4 regions of the Cellulomonas sp. P4_D11 genome follow, and region 3 is predicted to be linked to each of the others. Evidence: riboswitches for the same ligand, from Rfam matches in the RefSeq annotation. Region 3 holds a riboswitch; each other region holds the start of a gene.
What was found. Region 3 has a riboswitch for S-adenosylmethionine ahead of AC1DT4_RS03075 (methylenetetrahydrofolate reductase). Riboswitches for the same ligand answer to the same signal wherever they lie in the genome.
Positions count from the first base shown of each region.

Region 1: it holds a riboswitch for S-adenosylmethionine, as region 3 does, so the genes downstream of both, AC1DT4_RS18980 (ABC transporter permease) here and AC1DT4_RS03075 (methylenetetrahydrofolate reductase) in region 3, are expected to answer to the same signal.
Region 2: it holds a riboswitch for S-adenosylmethionine, as region 3 does, so the genes downstream of both, AC1DT4_RS07715 (rhodanese-like domain-containing protein) here and AC1DT4_RS03075 (methylenetetrahydrofolate reductase) in region 3, are expected to answer to the same signal.
Region 4: it holds a riboswitch for S-adenosylmethionine, as region 3 does, so the genes downstream of both, AC1DT4_RS12920 (LLM class flavin-dependent oxidoreductase) here and AC1DT4_RS03075 (methylenetetrahydrofolate reductase) in region 3, are expected to answer to the same signal.

Region 1 is NZ_JBFUIK010000049.1:5,162-9,334, reverse strand. It holds gene AC1DT4_RS18990 (dipeptide ABC transporter ATP-binding protein) at 1-736, opposite strand, end outside; gene AC1DT4_RS18985 (ABC transporter permease) at 733-1,665, opposite strand; gene AC1DT4_RS18980 (ABC transporter permease) at 1,667-2,668, opposite strand; SAM riboswitch class IV at 2,729-2,836, opposite strand; gene AC1DT4_RS18975 (rhodanese-like domain-containing protein) at 3,027-3,440, shown strand; gene AC1DT4_RS18970 (M20 family metallopeptidase) at 3,437-4,173, shown strand, end outside.
Region 2 is NZ_JBFUIK010000009.1:47,782-51,954, forward strand. It holds gene AC1DT4_RS07700 (pyridoxamine 5'-phosphate oxidase family protein) at 1-33, shown strand, start outside; gene AC1DT4_RS07705 (DUF1345 domain-containing protein) at 38-649, opposite strand; gene AC1DT4_RS07710 (O-succinylhomoserine sulfhydrylase) at 691-1,884, opposite strand; gene AC1DT4_RS07715 (rhodanese-like domain-containing protein) at 1,944-2,357, opposite strand; SAM riboswitch class I at 2,368-2,468, opposite strand; SAM riboswitch class IV at 2,588-2,702, shown strand; gene AC1DT4_RS07720 (aminotransferase class V-fold PLP-dependent enzyme) at 2,748-4,142, shown strand.
Region 3 is NZ_JBFUIK010000003.1:98,689-102,861, forward strand. It holds gene metE (5-methyltetrahydropteroyltriglutamate--homocysteine S-methyltransferase) at 1-1,288, opposite strand, end outside; gene AC1DT4_RS03075 (methylenetetrahydrofolate reductase) at 1,296-2,333, opposite strand; SAM riboswitch class I at 2,410-2,506, opposite strand; gene AC1DT4_RS03080 (hypothetical protein) at 2,674-2,889, opposite strand; gene AC1DT4_RS03085 (DNA-3-methyladenine glycosylase I) at 2,962-3,552, opposite strand; gene AC1DT4_RS03090 (TetR/AcrR family transcriptional regulator) at 3,622-4,173, opposite strand, start outside.
Region 4 is NZ_JBFUIK010000018.1:60,740-64,912, forward strand. It holds gene AC1DT4_RS12910 (amino acid ABC transporter permease) at 1-655, opposite strand, end outside; gene AC1DT4_RS12915 (GNAT family N-acetyltransferase) at 658-1,272, opposite strand; gene AC1DT4_RS12920 (LLM class flavin-dependent oxidoreductase) at 1,274-2,377, opposite strand; SAM riboswitch class IV at 2,590-2,707, opposite strand; gene AC1DT4_RS12925 (L,D-transpeptidase) at 2,865-3,740, shown strand; gene AC1DT4_RS12930 (phosphatase PAP2 family protein) at 3,786-4,173, shown strand, end outside.

The DNA.
Region 1 (4,173 bases), on a different contig from region 3:
AGCCGAGCACCTGGTCGGGCGTGCCCTCCTCGACCACCCGCCCCTGGGACATGACGACGATCCGGTCCGCGCGGTCCGCGGCGACGCCGAGGTCGTGCGTGATGAGGAGCACGCCCGTCCCGGTCCCGGTCGTCAGCTGCTCGAGGTGGTCGAGGATCTGGCGCTGCACGGTGACGTCGAGCGCGCTCGTCGGCTCGTCGGCCACCAGCAGGCGTGGCTGCGCCGCGAGCGCGATGGCGATGAGCACGCGCTGCCGCATGCCGCCGGACAGCTCGTGCGGGTACTGCCGGGCCCGGACCTCCGGGTCGCTCAGCCCAGCCCGGCGGAGGGCCTCGACGGCCTCGATGGCGGCGTTCCTGCGGTCGGCGAGGCCGTGGATGCGCAGCACCTCGGCCACCTGCTCGCCCACGCGGGTGACGGGGTTGAGCGAGACGGTCGGGTCCTGCGGGACCAGCCCGACGAGCAGGCCGCGGACGGTGCGCAGCTCGCGCTGCGAGGCGCGCGCCATGTCGTGGCCCAGCAGGTCGATGCTGCCGTGGTCGATGACGGCGGCGGGGGCGAGCAGCCGGACCACGGCCGCGGCGGTGGTCGACTTGCCGGACCCGGACTCACCTACCACGGCGACCGTCTCGCCCGCGTCGACGTGCAGCGACACGTCCCGGACCGCGCGGACCGTCCCGCGGCGGGCCTGGTAGGCGACCGCGAGGTCGGTGACGGTGAGCAGGCGCTCGCTCATGCCGCACCTCCGTCCGGGCGGTCGAGGGCACGGGAGATCCGGCCGGCGGCCAGCACGCTGACGGCGATGGTCAGGCCGGGCAGCGTCGTCAGCCACCAGGACGTCCGCAGGTAGTCGCGGCCTCCGGACACGAGCGCACCCCATTCCGGCGCGGGCGGCGGGGCGCCATAGCCGAGGAAGCTCAGGGCCGACACGGCCAGGATCGCCGCCCCGAGCTGGAGGGCGGCCAGGACCACCACGGGCCCGGCGGCGTTGGGCAGCACGTGGCGGAACAGGACGGACCACCACCGGCTGCCGCCCGCGTGCGCGGCCTCCACGTACACCGAGGACCGCACCCGCAGCACCTCGGAGCGCATGATGCGCGCGACCGTGGCAACGCTGGCCAGGCCGACGGCGATCGCGACCTTGACGGTGCCGAAGCCGAGCGCCGTGATGAGCGCGAGCGAGAGCAGGAGCGCCGGGATGGACAGCAGCACGTCGACCGCGCGCATCACGACATCGTCGAACAGGCCGCCGACGAAGCCGGCCACCAGGCCGACGAGCGCGCCGACCAGCAGGCCGACCCCGACGGCGACGAGCGCGGCCTCGAGGGTCAGCTGCGTGCCGTGCACCACCCGCGTGTACAGGTCGCGGCCCAGCTGGTCGGTGCCGAACCAGTGCGCCGCCGACGGTGCCTGCAGCTTGTCGGCCGGCACGCCCGTGAGCGGGTCGCCGGGGGCGAGCACCTGCGGCACGAACGCGGCCACCAGCACGAGGGCGAGCCAGGCGATGGCGAGCAGCAGCCCGGGCCGGTGCGCGAGCTCGCCCACCCAGGCGAGCCGTCCGGGGGTCGCGGCGTCCTGCCGGTCGCGCAGCGCGTCCGCCAGGCGGTCGGCCGAGGTGGCGGCGAAGTCGTCGGCTGCCGGCCTCTGGTCGAGGACGTCGGTCATCTCACACCCCCGCCGTCACGGGCCGGCGGGCCGGCGCGGCCTCGGCGGGCGCCGCGGCGGGCCTCGGCTGCCGCGACCGCCGGACGATCCTCGGGTCGAGCAGCGGGTACAGCAGGTCGACCGCGAGGTTGACCAGCACGAACACGGCGGCGGCGAAGAGCACGATGCCCTGCACCACGGGGATGTCCTGGGCGCCGACCGAGGTGGCGGTGAGTCGGCCGATCCCGGCGCGGGAGAACACGGTCTCGGTGACCACCGCGCCCGCGAGGAGCTCGCCGATGACCAGGCCGACCACCGTGAGCGCGGGCAGCGAGGCGTTGCGCAGCGCGTGCCGGAAGTGCACGCGCCCCGGTCCGGCGCCCTTGGCGCGCGCGGTGTCGACGTACGGCTGGCCCAGGGTGTGCCGCAGGGAGCGGGAGAGCATCTGCGCGATGAGCGCGGCGGTCGGCACCGCGAGGGTCACGGCGGGCAGCACGATCGAGGCGAACCCCTTGTTGCCCACGGCCGGGAAGATCGGGTTCGCGAACGAGAACCACTGCACGAGCATCAGACCGAACCAGAAGGACGGGATGGCGACGCCGAGCGGCGGGAGGCCCAGCAGCGCGTTGGCCAGGCCACGGCTGCGGGCAAGGGTGGCGACGACCGCCAGCCCGCCGCCCAGCACCAGCGCCAGCACGAACGCCGCGCCGGCGATGGCGGCCGTGGGCGGGATCGCCTCGGCGATCAGCGCCGCCACGGGCCGGTGCAGGACGACGGACGTGCCGAGGTCGCCGCGCAGCAGGGCGCCCAGCTGCGTCACGTACTGCACGGGCAGCGGCTGGTCCAGCCCGTACTGCGCCCGCAGCGCGTCCAGCTGCTCGGGCGTGACGTCGGACGACTCGCCCCCGTACATGAGCGAGACGGGGTCGCCGGGCAGCGCGTAGAGCACGACGAACGCCACCGACCAGGCGGCCCAGAGCACCAGGACCGCCTGCCCGAGGCGGGTGGCGACGTAGCGGTTCATCTCACGTCCCGGAAGGAGGCGTGCATCGGAGGTCCTCGATCTGCCGGACCGGGTCCGACGGGTCTGTGCTTGCACGGCGGGCGCCGTGCCGGGTCGTCACCTGGAGCACCCCGTCACGCGAAGGGTTGCTGCCCGACCAACCAGGGTTTGACGTCGGGGCTCGAGACCGCGGCGAAGGTAGGCACGCCGTCCGCCGTCGTCAACGGTCCTGTCGGACGTCTCAGTAGATGGACACGGCGCCCGTATCCCGGAATGTGAGAACGCGGGAGTGATCGTTGACATCTCGGTCGGCCGCGCCGGACCCTCCAGCGCCGCGCTGACCAGCGCACGGCCCTCGCCCTGCCAGAGGAGACCGACCATGACCGACACCACCTCCCGCGCCGGCGCGCCGGCCGAGCACCTGAGCCTCGAGGAGGCCGCGGCCCTGGCGCCCGTGGTGAGCCCGACGGAGGCCGCCGAGCGCGTGGCCGCGGGCGCCTTCCTCGTCGACGTGCGCAGCGAGCTCGGGCGCTCCCGCACGGGCGCCATCCCCGGCGCGACGGTCGCCGACCGGTACGCGATCGAGGAGGAGTTCGACCTCACCGCCGCCACCAGGCACGCGCCCGTCGTGTCCCTGGACACGCCGATCGTGGTCGTCTGCGGCTCGGTGCGCGGGTCCGGGCCGGTCGCCGCCGAGCTCCGGGCCAGGGGCTTCACCGACGTCGTCCACGTCGAGGGCGGCTTCCCCGCGTGGAAGGACGCCGGGCTGCCGGCCGAGGCGCCCGTCGGATGACCACCCCGTCCACCGCGTTCCTCGACGAGCTCCGTGCGCTCACCGAGCGACGTCGCGCCTCGTTCGTGCCGCTGACCTCGCCGTTCGCGGGCGCCGACGAGCCCGCGCGCGCCCGCGTGCGGGCGGCGGCGAAGGCGGGGGAGTCGGACGTGCTCGACGTGGCCCACGCGATCCACGCGCACCCGGAGGAGGCGTTCCGCGAGGTCCGCTCGGTCGCCACGGTCGCGGACCTGCTGGGCCGGCACGGCGTGCCCTCCACGGTGGGCTCGCACGGGTTGTCGACGTCGCTGCGGGCCGGCCTGACCGCCGACGGACCCGACGACGGCGCGCCGCGCGCGGAGGCCGGCCCGACGATCGCGATCCTCGCCGAGTACGACGCCCTGCCCGGCCTCGGTCACGCGTGCGGCCATCACCTGATCGTGGGCGCGGCGGCGGGAGCGTTCCTCGCGCTGCGGCAGGCTGTCGCGGACGGGCTCGAGCTGCCCGGCCGGGTGCTGCTGCTGGGCACGCCCGCGGAGGAGGGCAGCTCGGGCAAGGAGATCCTGGCGCGCAACGGGTTCTTCGCGGGGGTCGACGCCGCGATCATGGTCCACCCGTTCGGCTACGACGTCGTCGACCACCCGTTCCTCGGCCGGCGGCAGCTCCGCGTGACGTACCGCGGGGTTGCCGCGCACGCGTCGGCCAGCCCGTTCATGGGCCGCAACGCTCTGGACGCCGTGGCGTTGAACTACCA
Region 2 (4,173 bases), on a different contig from region 3:
GACGGCGGCGAGAACGAGACCGTCCGGCTCTGAGCGGTCACATCGACGCGACGAGGTTGACCAGCAGCGCGATGATCACGGTCCCGAACAGGTAGCTGAGCAGCGCGTGCCCGAGCGCGGTCCGGCGCATCGACGACGAGCCCAGGTCGGTGTCGGAGATGGCGAAGCTCATGCCGACGGTCACGGCGACGTACGCGAAGTCGGTGTACCGCGGCGCCTCTCGCATGTGGAAGTCGATCCCACCGGCGCCGTCGGTCAGGTACATGCGCGCGTACCGCAGCGCGAACACCGTGTGGATCGCGGCCCACGACGCCAGCACGCTGGCGAGCACGGCGATCGTCGGCAGCAGCTGGCCGATCTCCTTCTCGACCAGCACGACGACGACCCCGACCAGGGTGACCAGCGCCGCGGCGAGGACGACGGCGTGCGCGCCGAACCGGGTGGGCTCCTCGCGCGTGGCGTGCGACGCGGTGTCGTCGGGACCCATCGGCGCGACCGCCGCCCAGGTCCACACGACGAACACCGCGGCCACGGTCGCCCAGCCGGCGAGGACCGCGGCGACCGCCGACGTCCAGCCGACGACGGCGGCGACGACCACCCCGGCCAGCACTCCGACCAGGAGTCGGACCAGCGACGACGAGTTGCTCACGCCGCCAGTGTTCCGCTCCCGACGGCGGGATCAGGGAGGTGTCACCCCAGTGTGTCGAGCGCCTGCGTCAGGTCGTCGATGAGGTCCGCCGGGTCCTCGAGGCCCACCGACAGCCGCACGGTCGACTCGCCGATGCCGACGGCCGCGCGCCCCTCGGGGCCCAGCTTGCGGTGCGTCGTCGTCGCCGGGTGCGTGACCATCGACTTGGCGTCGCCGAGGTTGTTGGAGATGTCGACGATCCGCAGCGCGTCGAGCACGCCGAACGTCACCTTCTTGGCGACGTCGGGCTGCGCGCCCGCCGGCACTGCGAGGTTGAACGTCACGACGGTCCCGCCGCCGGACTGCTGCGCGAGCGCGAGCTCGTGCTGCGGGTGGCTCGCCAGGTACGGGTAGCGGACCAGCGACACGCCGGGCTGCTGCTCGAGCCAGGTCGCCACCTGCAGGGCCGACGCCGTCTGGTGCCGCACGCGCAGCGACAGCGTCTCGAGGCCCTTGAGCAGCACCCACGCGTTGAACGCCGACAGCGACGGCCCGGTGTTCCGGATGAGCGTCTGCACCGGCCCGTGGATGTACTCGTCGGTGCCCAGGATCGCGCCGCCGAGCACCCGCCCCTGGCCGTCGATGTGCTTGGTCGCCGAGTACACGACGACGTCCGCGCCGAGCTCGAGGGGCCGCGAGAGCACCGGGGTGGCGAACACGTTGTCGACGACGACGGTCGCGCCGGCGGCGTGCGCCAGCCGGCTGACGGCGGCGATGTCGACCAGGTCCTGCATGGGGTTGGACGGCGTCTCGAAGAACACGACGTCCGCCGGCGTCGAGAGCGCCTCCTCCCACTGCGAGAGCTCGTGCCCGTCGACGTAGTCGGTGCGCACGCCCCACTTGGCCAGGATCTCCTCGAAGATCACGACGGTCGACCCGAACAGCGCGCGCGCGGACACGATGCGCGACCCCGACTGCACGAGCGCGGCGAGCGACGTGAACACCGCGGACATGCCCGACGCCGTCGCGAACGCCGCCTCGGCGCCCTCGAGCAGCCGCAGGCGCTCCTCGAACGTGGACACCGTCGGGTTGTTGTAGCGGCTGTAGAGGAACCGGTCGGCCTCGCCGGCGAACGCGGCCTCGGCCTCCGCGGCGGCGTCGTAGACGTACCCCTGCGTCAGGAAGATCGCCTCGGAGGTCTCCTGGAACTGCGAGCGGACCAGCCCGCCGCGCACGGCGAGGGTGTCGGGCCGCAGGTCGGTGCGCGGGGCGCGGCGGTCGTCCCAGTCGCCGGGGCCGGGGACGCGCCGGGGGTTCACGCCTGCCGCCACGGCAGGCCGGCGGCGCGCCAGCCGGAGTGACCGCGGTGACCGTCGGGGCCGACGTCACCCTCGAAGCCCTCGAGCACGTTGTAGGCCGGGCCCAGGCCCGCGGCGGTCGCGGCCTGCGCGGCGGCGATCGACCGGACGCCGGAGCGGCACAGGAACACCACGGGTCGACCGGCCCCGACGCCGGCGTCGGCGAGCTGCTTGAGGAACTGTGGGTTGGGCCGTCCCGACGGGTAGGAGACCCACTCGACCAGGGCCGCGCGCCCGTCGAGCGCCGCGGAGTCGGGGATGCCGACGTACCGCCACTCGGCGTCCGTGCGGACGTCGACGAGCACGGCGGTCTCGTCGGACGTCAGGAGGTCCCAGGCCTGCTGGGGGGTCAGGTCACCGGCGTAGCTCATCAACGGCCTCGTCTCATCGGTCCTGGCGGTAGCACCCTCGGCCGGGCACGTGGTGCCCGCGGGTTGCTGCGGCGTCGTCGAGCCAGATCTCTCAGCCGCTCTGGATGGTGCCGGTGATGCTACGCGCGGTCGGCAGGTCCGAACCAACTGGTGGACACGGTGTCCCGTCAGGCGAGACGAACCGCGCGGTGCGTTGACAGGTGCCGCGGGCTGCCGCGACCCTCGTTGCAGGTCATGAGCGCCAGCGTCAAGCCCCGGCTCGCTGGCCGGCAACCCTCCTCCGCGGTGGGGTGCCCCGGGTGACGACCTGGCCGCGCCCCGTCCGGGGTTCGGCAAGCGCGGGGTCCCACCTGTCGAGGGTGTCCCCCCGGAACGTGTCGGAGGACCACCATGACCATCATCGCCGAGCGCACCTCGTGTGCTTCCGTCGACGTCGTGGGTGCGCTGCTCCCCGTCGTCGGCGGCACCACCACCGTCCCGCTCGTGGACGGCACCCAGCGCGTGTACGCCAACCTCGACTACGCCGCCAGCGCGCCCGCGCTCGAGGCTGTCGCGGCGCGCGTGACCGAGGTGCTGCCGCTCTACGCCTCCGTGCACCGCGGCGCCGGGTACCTGTCGCAGGTGTCCACCGCGCTGTACGAGTCCGCGCGGCAGACGATCGCGCGGTTCGTCGACGCGCGTCCCGACGACGTCGCGATCATCACGCGCAACACCACGGACTCCCTCAACCTGCTGGCCGGCGTCGTGCCGTCCGGCGGTCGGGTGCTGGTGCTGGACGTCGAGCACCACGCCAACCTGCTGCCCTGGGTGCAGTCGTCCGAGCGGCACGGCAACCGCACGACGATCCTGCCCATCCGCGACACCGTGGCCGCGACCCTCGATGCCCTGCGCGCCGAGCTCGCCCGGCAGCCGTACGCCCTGGTCACCGTCACGGGCGCCTCCAACGTGACGGGGGAGGCGCTGCCGATCGACGAGGTCGTCGCACTCGCCCACGCCGAGGGCGCCCGGGTCGCGGTCGACGGCGCGCAGCTGGTCCCGCACCGGGGCTTCTCGCTGACGTCGACGGACGCCGACTACGTCGCCTTCTCGGGCCACAAGACGTACGCACCGTTCGGCGCGGGGGCCCTCGTCGGCCGCCGCGACTGGCTCGACACGGGCACGCCGTACCTCGCAGGGGGAGGTGCGGTGCGCGACGTGCGGACCGATCGGACGGTCTGGCAGCCGGCGCCGGCGCGGCACGAGGCGGGCTCGCCGAACGTGCTCGGCGCGATCGCCCTGGCCGAGGCGTGCGACCAGCTGGCGGCCCTCCCCGCCGGCGCCCTCGCCGCGCACGAGGAGGCGCTGCGGGCGCGGCTCGTCGAGGGGCTCTCGGGCATCGACGGTGTCGAGATCGCGCGCATCTGGCCGGACTCCGCGGCGCCGGTCGGCGTCCTCACGTTCACCGTGCCGGGTCACGACCCGGGCCTGGTCGCCGCGTACCTCGCCGCCGAGCACGGCATCGGCGTCCGCGACGGCCGCTTCTGCGCGCACCCGCTGCTCGCGCACCTCGGCGCGTCGGGCGGCGCCATCCGCGCGTCGGTGGGCGTCGGGACGACGAGCGAGGCCGTCGACCGCCTGGTCGAGGCGCTCACCGCGTACCTCGCGTCAGGTCCGGCCGTCCGGTACGAGGTGGTCGACGGCTGCTGGGCGGTCGTCGACGACACGCGCCCGCTGCTCGCCGTGCACGGCCTGGACCACCTGGCCGCGACAGCCGCAGCCGCCTGCGGCCCGGCCCTGGACGACTGACCGCCGCCCTGCCACCCCCCGGCCCGCCCGA
Region 3 (4,173 bases):
AGCCGCGGCTGAAGGCGGACTCGTCGAGCGCCGCCACGCGGTCGCGCACGGCCGGGTTGACCACGCCGGGCGCCGTGCGGCGCGAGCTGACCGCGTCGGACGCGGCGAGCAGCTGCTCGTGGATGGCCTCGCGACCCTCGGTCAGGCCCTCGGCGAGCGTGACGACCTCGACGACCTTCTCGTCGGCGAACGCGAGCCAGGTCTTCAGCGTCGCGTCGAGGTTCGGCTCGTCCTCGAGCGTGTGCGGGACGTGGAACAGCGACGTCGAGGTGCCGACGGTCACCGCGGCGGCGCCGAGGCCCTCGAGCTGCTCGAGGACGGCCAGCTTGGCGTCGAGGTCGGCGCGCCAGATGTTGTGGCCGTCGATCACGCCGGCGACCAGCGTCTTGGTCTCGAGGCCGGGGACCTTCTCCGTCGGCGCGTGGCCGCGGACCAGGTCGATGCCGATGGCCTCGACGTCGGTGGCGGCGAGCACCGGGAACGCCGCGCCGAGGTCGCCGTAGGGCGCCGCGACGAGGATCGCCGGGCGCTGCGGGCGGGTCAGGTCGGTGGCCAGCGCGCGGTACGCCTCGATGACGGACGCGAGCAGCTGCTCGGCCGGGACGGCGACCGAGTCGGAGACCAGGGCCGGCTCCTCCAGCTGGACCCAGGTGGCGCCGGCGGCGGCGAGGGCCTCCAGCAGCTCCGCGTAGACGGGCAGCAGGTCGGCCAGGCGGTCGATCGGCGCGAAGCCCTCGGGTGCGTCCTCGGTCGCCTTGGCCAGGGCGAGGTACGTGACGGGGCCGACGAGGACCGGCCGCGTGAGCACGCCGTCCGCCAGCGCCTCCGTGAACTCCCGGACCGGGCGGTCGCTGGCGAACCGGAACGTGGTCTCCGGGCCGATCTCGGGGACCAGGTAGTGGTAGTTGGTGTCGAACCACTTGGTCATCTCGAGCGGCAGGTCGTCGCCGCGACCGCGGGCCACGGTCGAGTAGCCGGCGAGGTCGAGCGCGCCGTCGGCGCCGACCACGTCCGCGAAACGGGCCGGCACGGCGCCGACCACGGCGGTGGCGTCGAGCACGTGGTCGTAGAACGAGAACGCGCTCGGGATGGCCGGCACGTCGGTGGCCAGGCCCAGCTCGGCCAGGCGGGTGCGCGTGCGGCGGCGCAGGTCCGCGGCGGTCGCCTCGACCTCGTCGGCGGTGGTGCGACCGGCCCAGAAGGCCTCGAGGGCCTTCTTGAGCTCGCGGCGGGGGCCGATGCGGGGGTAGCCGAGCACGGAGCTGGCGGGGAAGGTCGGGTTGCTCATGTGGTTCTCAGTCCCTCGGGGGTCGGGCGGGTGCCGTGTCCTGCGGCCATCCGGCCAGGTCGGGAGCTGTCCGAGCTCCGCCGTCGAGGTGTGCACCCTCGAGCAGGTCAAGTGCGGCATGGTGCTGGTTGAACGTGTACAGGTGGACGCCGGGTGCTCCGCCGTCCAGGACGCCGTTGACGAGGTCGACGCTGGCGCGGATCCCCCGGCGGTGGCGGTCGAGCTCGTCGTCGGCGGAGCCGAGCAGGTCCAGGAGATTCTGCGGCACGGGGACGCCGGTCAGCTCCTGCACCCGCAGCAGGCGGGCCGGGTCGGTGGTCGGGATGATGCCCGGGATGATCGGGATGGTGACGCCGGCCTCGCGGGCCTCCGCCACGATACCCAGGTAGTCGTCGGCGTCGAAGAAGACCTGCGTGATAGCGAAGTCAGCGCCGGCCTGCTGCTTGGCCAGCAGCGACGCCACGTCCTGCGCGCGCGTGCCGCCCGTGGCGTGGTTGCCGCGCGGGAACGCCGCGACCGCGACCGACAGCGGCCGGACCCGGGCGCGGACCGCCTGCGACGGGCTGTCGGCGCAGCGCTGGGCCTCGATGTCGCGCAGCAGCTCGACCAGCTCGCCGGCCGTCTGCAGGCCGTCGGGGTGCGCCTCCCAGTCGCCGCGGTCCGACGGCGGGTCTCCGCGCAGCGCCAGGAACGAGCGGAGCCCCTCGTCGAGGAACTCCCCGACGATCTCCGTGATCTCCGCGCGCGACGTCCCGACGCAGGTCAGGTGGGCGATCGGGTTGAGGGTCGTCTCGCGCAGCAGCCGGCGGACCAGCGCGCGCGTGGTGACCCGGGTCTTGCCTGACGCGCCATACGTCACCGAGACGAAGTCCGGGTGCACCGACTCGAGCTCCCGGATGGTCGACCACAGCCGCGGCGCGGCGTCCGGGTTGCGCGGGGGGAAGAGCTCGAACGAGATGGTCGGACGGTCGTTCGCCGTATGCGCGCGCGGCTCGGGCGCGACGTGCAGGCCGGGCGTGCGGGGTTCCACGGCGGCGGCGCTCACGGCGAGCCCGTGGCGGTGGTGGCGGTCGTCGACACCGGGCTGGTGCGGTGACACGCGGTCTGCGGGGACATGGCTCACTCCATCGTCCCTGGCGGAAGCACCCACACCCTCGGCGGGGAGGGGGGTTGCTGCGGCGTCGTCGAGCCAGGTCTCTCGGCCGCTCTGGATGGTAGGCGCGATGGTAGACCGCCGATCACATGCTGGGCAACCATGCTCGGTCCGTGAGACGTGAGCGTCCGTCGAGCGTCCCCGGTCTCAGGTCGCCGACGCGCCCGCGGGCGGGCGCGGCCGGGGCGGCGCAATGTCGCGCCCGCTCACCGGCGGGCGCGCACGTCTCCCGTCAGTGCGGGCGGCGCGGGGCGAGCGTGCTCGTCTGCAGACGGCCGCGCTGCGACGGCACGTCGAACCACGAGCTGGGGGAGCCGGCGGGGACGGACAGCAGCCCGTCCTGGACCGCCGCGAGGATCCCGGCGTCGGGGACGACGTTGTCCGTCAGAGCCTCGGCCGCCGCGCGCACGGCGTCGCGCCGGCTGTCGTGGTCGGGCATCTCCGTCATGTGCGGCACTGTAGTCCGCGTCACAGTCGGTTCCGAGACCCCCACGGCAGCGTCACCCGGCAGGAGTAGTGCTCACTCCGGCGGGTGATCGCGAGCGGCCGACGGACAGGTGGCCAGGTGGTCGTCGACGACCCCGCACGCCTGCATCGCGGCGTAGGCCGTCACCGGTCCGACGAAGCGGAATCCCAGCGACTTGAGCTCCTTGGCGAGCGCGCGCGACTCGTCGGTCTGCGCCGGGACGTCCGCCCAGGTCACAGGCCGGACGTGCGCGGTCCGGTCGGGCGCGTGCGACCACAGGACTGCGTCGAGCGTGCCGCCGGCGGCGTGCAGCTCGCGCAGCGCGCGGCCGTTGGCGATCGTCGCCTCGATCTTCGCGCGGTTGCGCACGATGCCCACGTCCGCCATCAGCCGCGCGACGTCGTCGTCCCCGAACTCGGCGACCACCTCCGGGTCGAACCCGGCGAACGCCGCCCGGAACGCGGGCCGTTTGCGCAGCACGGTGATCCAGGCGAGGCCGGACTGGAAGCCCTCGAGCGCGAACCGCTCGAACAAGGCGTGCTCGCCGTGCACGGGCACGCCCCACTCCTCGTCGTGGTACTGCTCGTAGAGGGGGTTGCCGTCACCGAAGCAACGGCCGGTGCGCGGGACGTCGGTCGAGGTCATGCGTCGCAGTCTGCCCGGCGCCGCCCACACCTCTCTGCGCCGTGTGGACGGCCGGGGGCTGTGGGCGGCTCAGGTGGCGGGGTCGGCGAGCGCGATCAGCCGGTCGATGCCGTCGAGGATGAGCACCGTCCCGAAGTCGAGCTCGGGCCCGTCGGTCCGTTCGGACCGGTCGTCCGGCCCGAACGAGAAGGCGCCCGCGGCGGAGGCGCGCAGCAGCGCCGGGTGGGTGGACGGCGACGCGAGGACGCCGATGAGGTCGCCCAGGTCCGGGGCCTCCTCGGCGTCGCTCGCCGACCCGACCGCGGTGGTGCGCGCGCTGCCGGTCAGCTCCTCGGTGACCCGCAGCTGGTCTAGCGCGTGCGTGGCCAGCAGCCCGATCGCCCCGACCTTCTGCCGCTCCGACAGCGGGGTGTCCTCCAGGGCCGCGAGCATCCCCTCCATCCAGGCGAGGCGCCCCGGCCCGACGGCGTGCAGCACGGTCGTCGTCCGGGCGAGCCACGGGTGCGCCCGCAGGATCGGCTGCTGGATGGCGAGGATCAGCTCGAGCCGCTCGCGCCAGCCGCCGACCTCGGGGCCGAGCACGGGCGGCCGGCCCGCGGCCCGGTCGGACATGAGGCTGAG
Region 4 (4,173 bases), on a different contig from region 3:
TGGCCTGCGGCAGGATGATCCGGCGCTGCTGGCGGGACCGCGGCAGCCCGAGCGCGGCGGCCGCCTCGTGCTGGCCCTGGTCGACGCCGAGGATGCCTCCGCGGACGATCTCGGCCGCGTACGCGGCCTGCGACAGCCCGAGCCCGAGCACCGCGGCGCCGAACTTGTCGATGACGTCGAGCGTGTCGAACCCGACGAACGAGGGCCCGAACGGCACCCCGAGCGTGAGGGTCGGGTACAGGTACGCGAGGTTGTACCAGAGCAGCAGCTGCAGGATCAGCGGCACGGACCGGAACACCCAGATGTAGGCCCACGACACCGACCGCAGCAGGGGGGAGCGGGACAGCCGCATGAGCGCGAGCACGGCGCCCAGCCCGAACCCGACCACGGCCGAGGCGGCGGTCAGCCGCAGCGTGCCCCAGAGGCCGTCGAGCACGGACGGCCAGGTGAGGTACTGCCAGACGACGGACCACTCCCAGCGGGGGTTGGTCACCAGCGAGCTGATGACCATCGCGACCAGGACGGCCACGACGGCCGTGGCGATCCAGCGGCCGGGGTGGCGGGCCGCGACGACGCGGGGCTCGTCGGCAGGTTCGCGGACGGGTGGGGGGGACAGGACGAGGGACTCGTCCTGGTGCAGATAGGCGGTGGACACGGTCACTCCGGGGAGGTGGGAGACGGACGGGACGGGGGCGGGTCCGTACAGAGCCACTTCTCGAACGCGAGCGGCCCGATGTCCTCCGGCTCCGCGGTGGTGTCGAACAGGGGCGTGAAGCCGGTCGCGAGGTAGAGCGCGGCGGCCTCGGGCTGGCGCGGCCCGGTGGTGAGGTAGAGCCGCTGGTAGCCGGCGGCCACCGCGCGGGCCTCGAGCTCGGCGAGCACCCGGCGCGAGAGCCCGCGACGGCGGTGCGCCGAGCTGGTCCAGATCCGCTTGTACTCGGCGGTCCGCACGGTCGGCAGCCCGTCGGCGTCGCGCGTCCCGGGACGGGTCAGCCGGGCGGCGTCCCCCAGCTCGGGCTCGGCGCGCAGCCGGTACGCGCCGCCGGCGACGGCCACGCCGTCCTCGAGCAGGAGGATCAGGTCTCCGTCGGGCGCCGCGAACTGGTGGGCCGGGTAGCGCTCGAGCTCCTGGCGCAGGGCGTCGACGCCGAAGTGGTCTCCGTAGCGCGACGAGTACTCGTGCGCGAGCTCGTCCAGCAGGGGCCGGACCTCGTCGTCGAGCAGGCCGAACGAGCCGACGGTGAGCTCCGTCCTGGCAGCGGTCGTCGTCATGTCAGGCCGTCGCGGCGTAGCGGGCGGCGGCGAGCGGGAGGCCCAGCGTGTCGCGCAGCGTGGTGCCCGGGTAGGCGGCGCGGAAGCGGTCGGCCGCACGCAGCAGGGGCACGACGCCGTCGACGAGGGCCGGCAGGTCGGTGTGCACCGACGCCGGACGCACGACGAACCCGTCGGCGATCTCGTCGTCCACCCAGGTGGAGACCAGCTCCGCGAAGCCCGCGGTGGTGCCGACGAACGACAGGGTGCCGGTGTCGACGCCGTCGAGGTCGGCGAGCAGCTCGTGCCGGGCCTGGGCGCTCGCCCGGTCCGGTCCGACGACGAGGTGGGCGTCCACCAGCACCCGGACGTCCCGCGGGTCCCGGCCGGCCGCGGCGACGGCGGCCAGCACGCGCACCCGCGCCTGCGCGGCCTCGTCGGGACCCGTCGCCCGGACCCGCACGACGTCCGCGTGCCGCCCGGCGAGCTCGAGCGAGGCGGCCGTGCCGGCCCGCACGACGACCGGCGGACGCCCCTGCGGCGGGCGCGACGCGGCGGCGGCGGGCTTCGGCGCGAAGTGCACCCKGTCGTGCGCGACGAACCGGGGCCGCGCCGACGGTGCGACCGCGTCGTCGCCACGGTCCCAGTGCCGCCCGACCACCCCGGCCGCCTCCGACGCAGCCGCGACCGCCGACTGCTCGACCGCGACAGACCGCGGGCCGGCCGTCGGCACGTCGTCGATCCGCGTGTCCCAGCCGATCTGCCAGCCGGCGCGGCCGTCGCTCACCTGGTCGATGGTCGCGATCGCCTTCGCCACGTGGGCCGGCGCGGTGTGGGTGGTGCCGACGGTGGACACGAGCCCGATGCCGGACGTGCGGGGCGCGAGCCGGGCCGCGACGAGCGCCGCGTCGAGCCGGCCCTGCAGGGTGGTGTTCCGGCTGGGACGCAGCGCGAAGTCGTCGTCGAAGACCACGAAGTCGAGCGCTCCGCGCTGGGCGACGGCCACCAGCTCGAGCAGGCGGGCGGCGTCGAACAGCCGCTGGCCCTGCGAGCCGTGGTCGCGCCAGGCGGCGGCGTGGGCGCCGGTGTCGCTGAGATCGATGCCGAGATGGGCGTGACGGGACATGGGTGATCCGTTCGGGGTGCTGGTTCAGGGCGCGCCTCGCCGAGCGCCGGGCGCGTCGGGGTACGCGTCGCGCGCCCCGGTCGCGGGGCGTGCGGAGGGGTGGGTCAGCCGGTCAGCGGCGACAGAGGGCCGGACAGGAACGCGTCAGCATCGAACGGGCGGTGGTCCCGGTCGCGTCCATGGTCCGTCCTCTCGTCCCGGCGGCTGCCGGGGCTCGCATGTTGTCGACGGCGGCACCGGACCACCGTGACCAGGTCCTCACCCGGGGCACCCCGCCACGCGGAGGGTTGCCATCCAGCTAGCCGGGGCTTCGCACTGGAAATCTTGACCTTATTGGTAGGGAATTTAGACAGGGTCCGCGTGACCGTCAAACACCCGACCACATCGTGAGATCCGACGTCCGACAATCGGGCGCTTTGCGGGATCCCGCGACGGGGGCGCACGATGACCTCTCGGGACGGTGTCCCTCGGGCGGAGGTGGGGGCGCGTGACACGCACGACGCTCGGCGCCCTCGTCACGACCGCGGTGCTCGTCCTGGCCGGAGGATGCTCGGCCGCCCCGGCCGAGATCCCCCCGGCGCCCGTGGTTGTCGCCGCCCCGGTGACGGTCGCGAAGGCGGCCGCCCCCGCGGTGGCCGTGCCGCCGCCCGCCGACCTCTCCGCCCTGCCGGTCACCGACCCCCTGCACGTCGTGGCCGGGCTGCCCGGCACGGACGGGCTCACGCAGCGCGCCAGCGACGACCCGGCGCTCGGCCGGTGGCAGACCGCCGTCGTCGTCCGCGACACGGCCGCGCGCGTGGCACCCGCCGGCGCGGCCGTGGGCGTCGTGCCGGCCCTCACCCTCTCGGTCCGCACCACGCTGCCCGTGATCGACCAGCGGGGGCGGTGGTTGCGCGTCATGCTCGCCACGCGCGGCGCCCTGCCCAGCCAGGACCCGTCCCAGGTCAACGACCGCAGCGCGTGGATCGACTCGGCCGACACCGAGGCGGCGGGCACCAGCTGGACCGTCCAGGTCGACACGACCGCGCAGACGATCACGGTCGACGACGGCACCACGACCCGGGTCCTCCCGGTGAAGGCGACGGGCAGCCCCGACAAGCCGACCCCGCACGTGCCCGCGTTCCTGGTGGGCACGCGCTGGCTGGAACCGGGTACCACCACGCCGCGCGTCCTGCTCCTGTCGACCCAGAGCGAGACCATGGACGACTACGACAAGAAGACGCACACATCGGCCACGGCCATCCACACGACGACGCTGCGCGGCACGGGCGCCGTCTCCAACGGCTGCGTCCGGGTGGCCGACGACGTCCTCGACGTCCTCTGGCAGGCACCGGCCGGGACGGTCGTGACGACGGTCGGCTGAGCGGTTCGACGGGCGGACCCGCCGCCGCGCCCCTAACCTCCGGGGATGCGTCCGCTCCCGCTCCGCCGCCGTGCACTGGTGCGCGCCGCGCTGTTCGGGATCGCGTTCACGGTCCCCGTCGCCGTGCTCGCCTACTTTGTGCGCGCGCAGGTCGACGACGTGCTGCGCCTCGACCGGCAGGCGATCGAGGCCGCGACCGACTTCACGCGCGCGCACCCCGGCCTCGAGCAGGCGCTGGTCGCCTGGCAGCAGATCTTCCAGGCCAAGTGGGTGAACCTGGCCGCCACGCTGGTCTGCGTCTGGGTGTGGCGCCGCCACGGCCTGACCACGCGAGCGCTGTGGGCGTTCCTCACGATCATGGCCGCCTGGGCGGTGCAGCTGGGCGCCAAGGGGCTGGTGCAGCGGGCGCGGCCGGTGGTCGAGGACGCCCTGG